3 regions of the Cupriavidus sp. LA-1 genome follow, and region 1 is predicted to be linked to each of the others. Evidence: predicted binding sites of a transcription regulator. Region 1 holds the regulator's gene; each other region holds the start of a gene.
The links. The regulator sigma-54, encoded in region 1, starts transcription at its own class of promoters, with help from an activator protein. The targets are predictions, from matches to a motif close to TGGCANGNAANCTGCTTT.
Positions count from the first base shown of each region.

Region 2: a site for sigma-54 is predicted at 1,609-1,626, ahead of ACZ5MJ_RS19355 (ammonium transporter). Genes of this name have one in related genera too.
Region 3: a site for sigma-54 is predicted at 1,798-1,815, ahead of prpB (methylisocitrate lyase). Genes of this name have one in related genera too.

Region 1 is NZ_AP031387.1:3,448,463-3,452,572, forward strand. Features, by position in the region: gene lptA (lipopolysaccharide transport periplasmic protein LptA) at 1-59, shown strand, start outside; gene lptB (LPS export ABC transporter ATP-binding protein) at 117-917, shown strand; gene ACZ5MJ_RS16105 (RNA polymerase factor sigma-54) at 1,054-2,535, shown strand; gene hpf (ribosome hibernation-promoting factor, HPF/YfiA family) at 2,584-2,934, shown strand; gene ACZ5MJ_RS16115 (PTS sugar transporter subunit IIA) at 3,389-3,844, shown strand; gene hprK (HPr(Ser) kinase/phosphatase) at 3,925-4,110, shown strand, end outside.
Region 2 is NZ_AP031388.1:50,998-55,107, reverse strand. Features, by position in the region: gene ACZ5MJ_RS19360 (mechanosensitive ion channel family protein) at 1-159, opposite strand, end outside; gene ACZ5MJ_RS19355 (ammonium transporter) at 375-1,577, opposite strand; gene ACZ5MJ_RS19350 (HU family DNA-binding protein) at 2,073-2,354, shown strand; gene ACZ5MJ_RS19345 (acyl-CoA thioesterase) at 2,524-3,009, shown strand; gene ACZ5MJ_RS19340 (CreA family protein) at 3,034-3,516, shown strand; gene ACZ5MJ_RS19335 (acid phosphatase) at 3,546-4,110, opposite strand, start outside.
Region 3 is NZ_AP031387.1:1,753,036-1,757,145, reverse strand. Features, by position in the region: gene prpR (propionate catabolism operon regulatory protein PrpR) at 1-1,567, opposite strand, end outside; gene prpB (methylisocitrate lyase) at 1,849-2,757, shown strand; gene prpC (bifunctional 2-methylcitrate synthase/citrate synthase) at 2,856-4,013, shown strand.

The DNA of each region.
Region 1 (4,110 bases):
GCAGCGGCGGCTCGCCGCTGGACCTGAAGCCGGCCCCCGCGCCCGCCAACAAACCATGACGCCGGGCGCGGACCTGCCCGCCCGCGCCTGAAACGCCCGAACGCCTGACTGTGCCTATGACCGATACCGCAACCATCGCCGACAAGCCTTCCGTCGAAGCCTCCACCGTCCTTCCCGGCGGCAGCACGCTGGTCGTGCGCCACCTGAAGAAGCGCTATGGCTCGCGCACGGTGGTCAAGGACGTCTCGCTCGACGTGAAGAGCGGCGAGGTGGTCGGGCTGCTCGGCCCCAACGGCGCGGGCAAGACCACGTCGTTCTACATGATCGTGGGCCTGGTGGCGCTGGACGAGGGCGATATCGTGCTCGACGGCGACCATATCAGCGGCCTGCCGATCCACGAGCGCGCGCGCATGGGGCTGTCGTACCTGCCGCAGGAAGCCTCGGTGTTCCGCAAGCTCAACGTCGAGGAGAACATCCGCGCGGTGCTGGAACTGCAGCTGGACAAGGGCAAGCCGCTGGCCAAGGCCGAGATCGAGCGCCGCCTGGATTCGCTGCTCGACGACCTGCAGATCGCGCACCTGCGCAACAACCCCGCGCTGTCGCTGTCGGGCGGCGAGCGCCGCCGCGTGGAAATTGCACGCGCGCTGGCGTCGTCGCCGCGCTTTATCCTGCTGGACGAGCCCTTCGCCGGCGTGGACCCGATCGCCGTGGGCGAGATCCAGCGCATCGTCAGCTTCCTCAAGGCGCGCAATATCGGCGTGCTGATCACCGACCACAATGTGCGCGAGACGCTCGGCATCTGCGATCACGCCTACATCATCAGCGAAGGCGCGGTGCTGGCCGAGGGCCAGCCCGAGGAAATCATCGCCAATGACGCCGTGCGGCGCGTCTACCTGGGCGAGAACTTCCGCATGTGACATGACGGCCTGCCCCTTGCGCGGCAGGCATTCCGGCGGGGCGCGCGCAGCCGCCCCACAGCCAGCGTCGATCGGAGTCCATCAGCGATAGCAATTTCCGTTCCAACATCGGAAAGATGCGCATAAAATAGGTCGCATGAAACCGTCGCTACAGCTCCGCCTCTCCCAGCATCTGGCACTGACCCCGCAGTTGCAGCAGTCGATCCGGCTGCTGCAGCTTTCCACGCTGGAACTGCAGCAGGAAGTCGAACAGGCCCTGACGGAAAACCCGCTGCTCGAGCGTGAGAACGACTGGATCGAGAGCCCGCTGCGCGTGGCCGCGGATGGCTCGGTCAATGTCCAGAGCGCACCCGCGCCCGCCCCCGCCGAACCCCAGGGCAATGGCGACGCCCGTGCCGACGGCGCGGGTGACGACGACAGCTTTGGCGACAACAGCAGCGGCGACGACTACGGCAGCAGCGACTGGAGCCTGGACGACTTTGCCCGCCGTCCGCAAGGCGACGAGGACGAAAAGACGCCGATGCAGCTGCGCGAAGCCGAGCCCACGCTGCGCGAATACCTGATGGAGCAGCTGACGCCGCTGAAGATCTCGGCGCGCGACAAGGGCCTGGCCATCTTCCTGATCGAGTCGCTCGACGACGATGGCTACCTGAGCGCATCGCTTGAAGAGATCTGCATGGAGTTGCCCGAAGAACTCGAATTCGAGCTCGACGAAGTCCACGCGATCCTGACACTGCTGCAGAGCTTCGACCCGCCGGGCGTGGGCGCGCGCAATGCCGCCGAATGCCTGGCGCTGCAGCTGCGCCGCCTGACCCACCCGCAGCGCGACCTGGCGCTGAACATCGTCACCAATCACCTGGAGTTGCTGGCGGTACGCGACTACACGCGGCTGAAGAAGGCGCTGCAGGTCGATGAAGCGGCGCTGAAGGCAGCCCACGACCTGATCCGCTCGCTGGCGCCCTACCCGGGCCATGCCTACAGCCGACCGGAAGCCGATTTCGTGGTGCCGGATGTGTTCGTGCGCAAGAGCGGCGGCGGCTGGATCGCGCAGCTCAACCCGGATGTGATGCCAAGGCTGCGCATCAACGATATGTATGCACAAATCCTGCGTGGCGCAAAAGGGGAAACCGGCACCGCGGGGCTGCAGCAGAAACTGCAGGAGGCACGCTGGCTGATCAAGAACATCCAGCAAAGGTTCGATACGATCCTGCGTGTCTCGCAAGCCATTGTCGAGCGTCAAAAGAACTTTTTCACCCACGGTGAAATCGCCATGCGCCCCTTGGTTTTGCGGGAGATTGCCGATACACTGGGATTACACGAGTCAACCATCTCCCGGGTGACGACCAATAAATACATGGCAACGCCGATGGGTACTTTCGAACTGAAGTACTTCTTCGGCAGCCACGTGTCCACCGAAACCGGTGGCGCGGCTTCATCAACGGCCATCCGCGCCTTGATCAAGCAACTGATAGGAGCCGAAGACCCGAGGAATCCCCTTTCCGACAGTCGCATCGCCGAACTGCTGGGTGAGCAAGGCTTCGTTGTCGCACGACGCACCGTTGCCAAGTATCGCGAGGCCCTGAAGATCCCCGCAGTCAATCTCCGCAAGTCTTTGTAGCCGAGCCCACCGCCTGCCTGGTGAGGCTCTTTCAGAAGGAGAAGCGCTATGAACTTCAAGATCAGTGGACACCACCTGGACATCACGCCCCCTCTGCGTGAGTACGTGGAAACGAAGCTGGAGCGAATCGTCAGGCATTTCGATCAGGTCATTGGCGTTAGCGTGCTGCTCTCTGTCGACAATCACAAGGAAAAGGACCGGCGTCAGTACGCAGAAATCAATCTACATCTCAAGGGCAAGGACATCTTTGTCGAGGCGCATCACGAAGACCTATATGCGGCGATCGACGCACTCGTCGACAAGCTGGACCGTCAGGTGATCCGCTACAAGGATCGCGTGCAAGGCCACGACCGCGAAGCGGTCAAGTACCAGATGGCCGCAGCGCAAATGCAGCAATGACCGTGCCCGGCAGCCCCGCAGAGGGCTGCTGACTCAGGATTGAACAGGCAAGCCGCGCCACGAAGCGCGGCTTTTTTGCGCCCTCGCGTTGCGCCGGCCAGAGCCAGGCCGGGCCTGGACTGGCGCCGCGGCGTGCTGTGGCATCGGAGCAAACGCTTTTCACCCGAATGAGCAAGAGTGTTCGCAAGCGCGGCGGCAAGGTGTATGCTGCGCCATACAAAGAGAGGGGAATCCTGGCCGCGCCCTGCATCGGTGCGACGGCTCTTGGCCCGGAGGCACGATTGCATCGCCATGTATCGTTCTGCACCAGCTTGCTCCGCTGCACCGCACAATCCGAGGGTGGCCGCTGCTCTATAATGGGCCGGACGCCTCCGGCCAGGCCAGGGGCAGCCCGGAGCCGGCCCCCTGCCCGGCGGAACGATCCGCCCGCTAACTGAAATCCTGCGCATCGCCCATGAATCGTTTGGCCAAATTGCTGCCACCCGGCAACATCAATCTCGACGTCAGCGTCACCAGCAAGAAGCGTGTGTTTGAGCAGGCCGGGCTCCTCTTCGAGAACAACCATGGCGTCGCGCGCGCCATCGTGACCGACAACCTGTTCGCACGCGAGTCGCTGGGCTCTACCGGCCTGGGCGCCGGCGTGGCGATCCCGCACGGCCGCATCAAGGGACTGAAGCATCCCCTGGCCGCCTTCATGCGCCTGGCCGAGCCGATTCCGTTCGAATCGCCCGACGGCAAGCCGGTATCGCTGCTGATCTTCCTGCTGGTGCCCGAACAGGCCACGCAGCAGCATCTGGAAATCCTGTCCGAGATCGCGCAACTGCTTTCGGACCGCGACATGCGCGAAGGGCTGGCGACACTGCCCACGCCCGATGCGGTGCACGAGTTGCTGATCGCATGGCACCCCTGATCCCCTGATCCCCCAAAGCGGGCCGGCACAGACCGGGCAGGCGCCACGCGCTTCGCACACCGCCCTACCAGTCATACCGCATGGAACTCACCGGCGTCACCTCCCAGTCCATCTTCGACGACAACGCAGCCGACATCAAACTCTCGTGGGTGGCCGGCCTGGAGGGCGCGGACCGCGCCTTTGACGTGGAGTTCGCCCGCGAAGCCACCTCCGCCGCCGACCTGGTGGGCCACCTGAACCTGATCCACCCGAACCGCATCCAGGTG
Region 2 (4,110 bases), on a different replicon from region 1:
CTTCTGCTTGCCGAGCGCGTTCTGCACCATGCGCACGACAAAGTGGATCAGCCAGCGGCCGACGACCCAGAAGGCAAGGGCCGCCAGGATCTTTACTCCGAATTCTGTCGCGTAGCTGACAACCAGGGTCTTGAGGTTGTCAAAGGTAGAGGCATCCATCGGCGTATTCCTTTCGTGTTGGTGTAACCGGCCAGCCGCCGACCCAACCTCCCTCAAACCAGCCGGCTGCTGCGTGAGAGCCCTGCGCGCTGTTGCGGCGCAATACGTGGCACGGCAATTATTGAGACGCCGTGCCGGGAAGTGCAAGCAAATAATTGTTAAGACAAGCTGCGTTGCGCAGCTTGTCTGTTGATATCAGATAGCGCTGACGGGCATTACCAGTTGGTTTCCCGCTCGGGGGTTGCTGAGATCCGGTGCAGCGTCAGGTCGGCACCGTTGAATTCGCCCTCGGCATCGAGCCGGATGCCAACCAGCTTTTTCAGGGTGCCGTATACCAGCGTGCCGCCGACCAGCGCCACCACGATGCCGAGCACGGTACCGAGCGCCTGCGCGCCCAGCGACACGCCGCCCAGTCCGCCCAGCGCCTTGGCGCCGAAAATACCCGCGGCAATGCCGCCCCAGGCACCGCAGAGCCCGTGCAGCGGCCAGACCCCGAGCACGTCATCGATATGCCATTTGTTCTGCGCCAGCGTGAACATATAGACGAAGAGGGCGCCCGCCACCGCACCGGTGACCAGCGCGCCGAGCGGGTGCATCAGGTCCGAACCCGCGCAGACCGCCACCAGCCCGGCCAGGGGGCCGTTGTAGGAAAAGCCCGGGTCATTGCGCCCGGCCGCCCAGGCCGCCAGCGTGCCGCCGACCATGGCCATCAGTGAGTTGATCGCCACCAGGCCGCTGATCTTGTCGACCGTCTGCGCGCTCATCACGTTGAAGCCGAACCAGCCCACGGCCAGCACCCAGGCACCCAGCGCCAGGAAGGGAATGTTCGACGGCGGATGGGCGCTGATGCGGCCATCCTTCTGGTAGCGCCCGCGCCGCGCACCCAGCAGCAGCACCGCGGGCAGCGCGATCCAGCCGCCCAGCGCGTGGACCACCACCGAGCCGGCAAAGTCGTGGAAGGGCGCGCCGGCCACGTGCGCGATCCAGTCCTGCACGCCGTAGCGCTGGTTCCAGGCAATGCCTTCGAAGAACGGGTAGACAAAGCCCACCAATACGAACGTGGCGACCAGTTGCGGATTGAAGCGCGAACGCTCGGCAATACCGCCCGAGATAATCGCCGGAATGGCCGCGGCAAATGTCGCCAGGAAAAAGAACTTGACCAGTTCGTAGCCGTTCTTCTGGACCAGTGTTTCCGCGCCGGAAAAGAACTGCACCCCGTACGCAATGGTGTAGCCGATAAAGAAGTAGGCGATGGTGGAAACCGCAAAATCCACCAGGATCTTTACCAGCGCGTTGACCTGGTTCTTCTTGCGCACCGTCCCGAGCTCCAGGAATGCAAAGCCGGCGTGCATGGCCAGCACCATGATGGCGCCAAGAAGGATAAACAAGGCGTCGGTGCCGGTCTTCCAGTTGTCCATAGTGACCTCATGCTCAAAATGGGCGCATGGGTATGCAAAAAGCGTTCCAGAGAGAGCTGCATCGTGGTGCCGATTGCACCGTGCTGGGTAAAAACCGCACCGGAATGCCGCACTCAGGCTGCTCCCCGGGGCGGAGCCCATGGGGGGCCAGGCATTTGCCGGAGTCCGGATGCGCCAGAATGGAGCCTCCCGACCCGGCAGCACCGACCCATTGTGGTGCGTTGCCCCATTTGTGGGCATTTGTCCTATGCTTGGCGATTGTGGCCGCTGCCCGGGCGGGTACGGCCCGGCCACGGCAAAGCTGACATCTGGCAAGCGGAAACAGCGTGGGAAAATGCCCGCTAACCGGCCTCAAGCAAGGATTTGCGGGTTTTTTTGTCGCATTGGTGCCACTGGGGATTGCTCAACGCGCAACGGGCAGATTAGACTGCGCCGATCGATGGCTTGCTGCGAGGCGCGCACATCGGTGACGACGACCAACAAGGGAAATCAGCCATGAATAAAGGTGAACTGGTATCGGCCATCGCCGCGGAAGCAGAACTGAGCAATGCCGCCGCCGAGCGTGCGCTCAACGCAGCGCTGGACAGTATCAAGAAGGCAGTGGCAAAGGGTGATTCGGTGACGCTGGTGGGCTTTGGCAGCTTCAGCGCCGGCAAGCGCGCTGCCCGTACCGGCCGCAATCCGCGTACCGGCGAAACCATCAAGATTCCGGCCGCCAAGACGGTCAAGTTCTCGGCCGGCCAGGGTTTCAAGGACGCGGTGAACAAGAAGAAGTAAGCAGTTTTGCGTCCAAAGTGAAAGAAGCGGCCTGGCAGGCCGCTTTTTTTTGTTGGCGGCATGGTTTGCCGGACGGCGTTGCCGCCGGCAACAATGGCGGAGATCCGGGTTAAACTGCCGGCGCCCCCATGCCGGCAATTCCGCCCCCGCAATCTTTGTATCCCGCATCATGAACGACCTGTCCCACCAGCTTTCCATGACCGTGCTGATGACGCCGGACATGGCCAATTTCTCCGGCAACGTCCACGGCGGCACCATCCTCAAGTACCTGGACATGGTGGCCTACGCCTGTGCCAGCCGCTACGCCGGCCGCTACGTGGTTACGCTGTCGGTTGACCAAGTGGTGTTCCGCCAGCCCATCCACGTGGGCGAGCTGGTGACCTTCCTGGCCTCGGTCAACTACACCGGCCGCAGCTCGATGGAAATCGGCATCAAGGTGGTGACCGAGAACATCCGCAGCAAGCTGGTGCGCCATACCAACAGCTGCTACTTCACCATGGTGGCCGTGGACGACAACGGCACCCCGGCCGAGGTGCCGCCGCTGGAGCCGCGCGACGAGGCGGAGCGCCAGCGCTTTGCCGCCGCGCAGCAGCGCCGCGCGCTGCGCCAGGAAATGGAAAAGCGCCACGACGATATCAAGGCGTCGGTGAACTGAGTATCGATGAATCCCGATCGAGCCATGAAGCGCCATCGCAACCACATCCGTGCCATCCTGGCCGCTGCCTGCGTGGCCGCGGCCACGGGCGCCAATGCCGAGGAAATCGGCAGCGTCAGCACTAATTTCCGCGTGACGGGATCCGACAAGGTCGTGATCGAGGCCTATGACGACCCGCAGGTGGACGGCATTACCTGCTACGTGTCGCGTGCCCGTACTGGCGGGATCAAGGGCCAGCTGGGGATGGCGGAAGACCCGCCGGAGGCCTCGATCGCCTGCCGGCAGGTCGGCACCATCAGCTTCAAGGGGCCGATCAGGCAGCAGGACAACGTCTTCTCCGAGCGCATGTCGATCCTGTTCAAGGCGCTGCACGTGGTGCGCGCCGTCGACCGCAAGCGCAATACGCTGGTGTACCTGACGTATTCCGATCGCATCGTCACCGGCAGCCCGCAGAACAGCGTGACCGCCGTGCCGGTGCCGGCCGGCACGGTGATCCCCGTGAAATAGCCCTTCGGTTATGGGCGGATACGAGCGTATCAGGGCGCCAGCGCCGCGCTTTCCGCCTGGCAGTCGCGCGACGGCCGCGCGCCGCTGGCGCGTGCCGCCGCCACTTCACGGCGGGCCTGTTCCAGGTCGGCGCGGAAGGTGGGATCGGCATTCAGCCGCGCCACGGTGGCCGCGGCCATCATGCGGCCCTCGTTGACATCGCTCTGCCAGTGCACGTTGCACACGACGCGGCTCTGGCCAAAGGCACGCCCGCGCGCCAGGATCTCATTGGCGCGTGCCGGCTCGACTTCCGTCAGGATCAGTGCCCAGGCCCAGCCAATGGCGCTGTGGCCGGACGGGTAGGAGCCATCCTTTTCCAGCTTGGCGGCCTCGGCCGGCGTGCACATCTGGGTCTTGTTGGCCACGAAGGGGCGGGTGCGCTGGTAGTGGTCCTTGGCCTTGTACGTGGACAGGCCGGCATCGACCAGGCTGCGGCGCAGCAGGATGTTCAGGTATGGCGTCTCCTTCTCGCTGACCGGCACGCCCAGCGCGCATGAGAAGGCGCCGGCGGCCTGCGGAAACGTCAGCACGGCATCCTCGCCAGCCATTTGCCAA
Region 3 (4,110 bases), 1.7 Mb from region 1:
GCTCCTGCGCGCGCCGGTACAGCAGCTCGGCCAGCTCCGGCAGGTCTTCGGCACGCTCGCGCAACGGCGGCATCTCGATGCGCAGGATGTTGAGGCGGTAGTACAGGTCCTGCCGGAACGTGCCGTCGCGCACCATTGCCGTCAGGTCGCGATGGGTGGCGGCGATCACGCGCACGTTGACCGGCACGGCATCGAGCCCGCCGATCGGCAGCACCTGCTTTTCCTGCAGCACGCGCAGCAGGCGCGTCTGCAGCGCGGGCGGCATGTCGCCCACTTCATCGAGAAACAGCGTGCCGTTGTGGGCCGACTCGAACAGGCCGGCCTTGCCGCCACGGCGCGCACCGGTAAAGGCGCCCTCTTCATAGCCGAACAGCTCGCTTTCCAGCAATGCCTCGGGAAACGCCGCGCAATTGACCGCCACGAACGGGAAGGCGCGGCGCGGGCTGGCGTCGTGCATGCCCTGCGCCAGCACCTCCTTGCCGGTACCGCTCTCGCCCCCGATCAGCACGGTGGAGTCGACCACCGCGTAGCGCCGCGCCAGTTCGCGCAGCTCGGTCATGGCCGCGGAGGTGCCGGCCAGGTCGTCCAGGCTGTAGCGCACGCCCGCCGGCCGTGTGCGGGCACGCGAGCGCAGGTTGCGGTCCACGCGCTGGATTGCGCTGGCGTCCTGGATGGTCAGCACCGCGCCGGCGGTGCCGGCCTCGCCGATGATGGGGATGCGGTTGACCACCACCATCTTGTCGCCGAGCTTGTGGATGGCTTCCAGTTCCTTGTCGCCGCTCTGCATCACGCCTTCGAGCGCCAGGTTGGGGGCCAGCGTCTGCAGCTTGCGCCCGACCGCGGCGGTGGCCGAGGTGCCAAGGAAGCGCTCCATCGCCGGGTTGAACGACTGGATGCGCCCTTCCGCGTCCACCGCCGCGACGCCTTCGTTCAGGTGCGCCAGGATGGTATTGACGTAGTCGCGCCGGGTGGCTTCGATGCGGCGCAGGCGCGCGGCCTCGATCGCGTCTTCCAGCGCCATGCGCACCGAGTTGCCGGAGTACAGGAACACGCCGGTCAGGCCATAGCGGTCGGCCAGGTCGGTCACCAGGCCGGGGCCGACCACGACCTGGATGCCCTCCTGCTTGAGCGCCTTCACGCGCGCGACGGCATCGTCCTCGGTCAGGTAGGTATAGGCCGGGACCGACAGCGAAAACGCGCGCACGAATTCATCCACCTCTGCATAGGTCGACGCGTGCGTGACCAGCGCCACCCGCGGCGAGATGCGCCGCGCGGTGGCCAGCGCACCCATCACGTCGAAGCCGGTGACCTTGACCAGCACCACCGGCACGTCAACGTGCTGGCGCAGGTAGGCACCATTGGAGCCGCCCGCCACCACCACGTCGAGCCGGCCCTCACGCGCCTCGCGCGACACAGCGCTGGCGGCGGCCTCGAAACCCTTGCCGACAATGCGGAATTCAGCCCGGTCGGCATAGGCCGGGATCAGGTCGGCAAAGGCGCGCGCCAGGCGGCTGATGCCGATGGCCCAGATGCGCGGGCGGCCTTGCGTGGTGACGGGAGGAGCCATGGTGCAATGCAGGAAGAAAGCGTGGTGAAACCCGGGACGAACAGGCGTACAGTGCTGGCACATTGTCCGCCACGCAGCGCCGGATTTCAACTTTGAAATCCAAATTTGTGATTTTGAAATTCAATTGTGCTGAAAGCAGTACATGAAATGGGTAGCGAGGCCAGCCACCCTACCCGCCAACCCTTTGCTGACAAGGGTTGGCGGGTTTGCCGGGCACCCGCCCGGGAGCTTGGCACACCCCTTGCAGTATTAGTCCCGTCCTGTTCACCAACGCATACGCCATGACCTACTCCGCTTCCGACCTCGCGCGCTCCGCTGGCGCCCGTTTCCGCCAGGCGCTTGCCGACGAGCATCCGCTGCAGGTGGTCGGCACCATCAACGCCAACCATGCCCTGCTGGCCAAGCGCGCCGGCTACCGGGCCATCTACCTGTCGGGCGGCGGCGTTGCGGCCGGCTCGCTGGGCCTGCCGGACCTGGGCATCTCGAACCTGGACGACGTGCTGACCGATATCCGCCGCATCACCGACGTGTGCGACACGCCGCTGCTGGTGGACGTCGACACCGGCTTCGGCGCCTCGGCCTTCAACGTGGCCCGCACCACCAAGTCGCTGATCAAGTTCGGCGCGGCGGCCATGCATATCGAGGACCAGGTCGGCGCCAAGCGCTGCGGCCACCGTCCCAACAAGGAAATCGTCTCCCAGGGTGAAATGGTCGACCGCATCAAGGCCGCCGTCGACGCCCGTACGGACGAGAACTTCGTCATCATGGCCCGCACCGACGCGCTTGCCGTCGAAGGCCTGGACCAGGCCATCGAGCGCGCCGTGGCGTGCGTGGAAGCCGGCGCCGACGCCATCTTCCCGGAAGCCATGACCGACCTGGCCATGTACCGCAAGTTCGTGGACGCGGTGAAGGTGCCGGTGCTGGCCAACATTACCGAATTCGGCGCTACCCCGCTGTTCACCACCGAGGAACTCGGCGGCGCCGGCGTGTCGATGGTGCTGTACCCGCTGTCGGCCTTCCGCGCCATGAACAAGGCGGCGGAAAATGTCTACGCGGCCATCCGCCGCGACGGCACGCAAAAGAACGTGGTCGATACCATGCAGACCCGCGTCGAGCTCTACGAGAGCATCGGCTACTATGACTTCGAGCAGAAGCTTGACGCGCTCTTCGCACAAGGCAAGGGCAAGTAAGCAAGACTCACGCGCGGCCGGGCTATGTCCCGGCCGTTTGGTCGACAAGAGACCAACAATAGACAGGCAATACCAGGCATCACATCAAGGAGACCCAGATGTCCGAAGCGCAACCGCTCGTCACGCCCAAGCCCAAGAAATCCGTCGCCCTGTCGGGCGTGACCGCCGGCAATACCGCGCTGTGCACCGTCGGCCGCACCGGCAACGACCTGCACTACCGCGGCTACGACATCCTCGACATCGCCGAGACCTGCGAGTTCGAGGAAATCGCCCACCTGCTGGTGCACGGCAAGCTGCCGACCAAATCCGAACTGACCGCCTACAAGGCCAAGCTCAAGTCGCTGCGCGGCCTGCCCGCCAACGTCAAGGCCGCACTGGAATGGGTGCCCGCCAGCGCCCACCCGATGGACGTGATGCGCACCGGCGTGTCGGTGCTGGGCACCGTGCTGCCGGAGAAGGAAGACCACAACACCCCGGGCGCGCGCGATATCGCCGACCGCCTGATGGCCAGCCTCGGCTCGATGCTGCTGTACTGGTACCACTACAGCCACAACGGCCGCCGCATCGAGGTGGAAACCGACGATGACTCCATCGGCGGCCACTTCCTGCACCTGCTGCACGGCGAGAAGCCGTCGGCACTGTGGGAGCGCGCCATGAACACGTCGCTCAACCTGTACGCCGAGCACGAATTCAACGCCTCGACCTTCGCCGCCCGCGTGATCGCCGGCACGGGCTCGGACATGTACTCGTCGATCGCTGGCGCCATTGGCGCGCTGCGCGGCCCCAAGCACGGCGGCGCCAATGAGGTCGCGTTCGAGATCCAGAAGCGCTACGACAACCCGGATGAAGCGCAGGCCGACATCACCCGCCGCGTCGAGAACAAGGAAGTCGTGATCGGCTTCGGCCACCCGGTGTACACCATCAGCGACCCGCGCAACCAGGTGATCAAGGAAGTGGCGAAGAAGCTGTCGAAGGACGCCGGCTCGATGAAGATGTTCGACATCGCCGAGCGCCTGGAAACGGTGATGTGGGACATCAAGAAGATGTTCCCGAACCTGGACTGGTTCAGCGCGGTGAGCTACCACATGATGGGCGTGCCGACGGCGATGTTCACGCCGCTGTTCGTGATCTCGCGCACCTCGGGCTGGGCCGCGCACATCATCGAGCAGCGCATCGACAACAAGATCATCCGCCCGAGCGCCAACTACACCGGTCCGGAGAACCTGAAGTTCGTGCCGCTGAAGGATCGCAAGTAATACCGGCTGCCGGTTTGCTCCGCGTCGGGTTGCATTGATCCGGGCCTGCGGGCAAGGGGGTAGTTGGTCGCTGACATGGGACCACTACCCCTTTTTC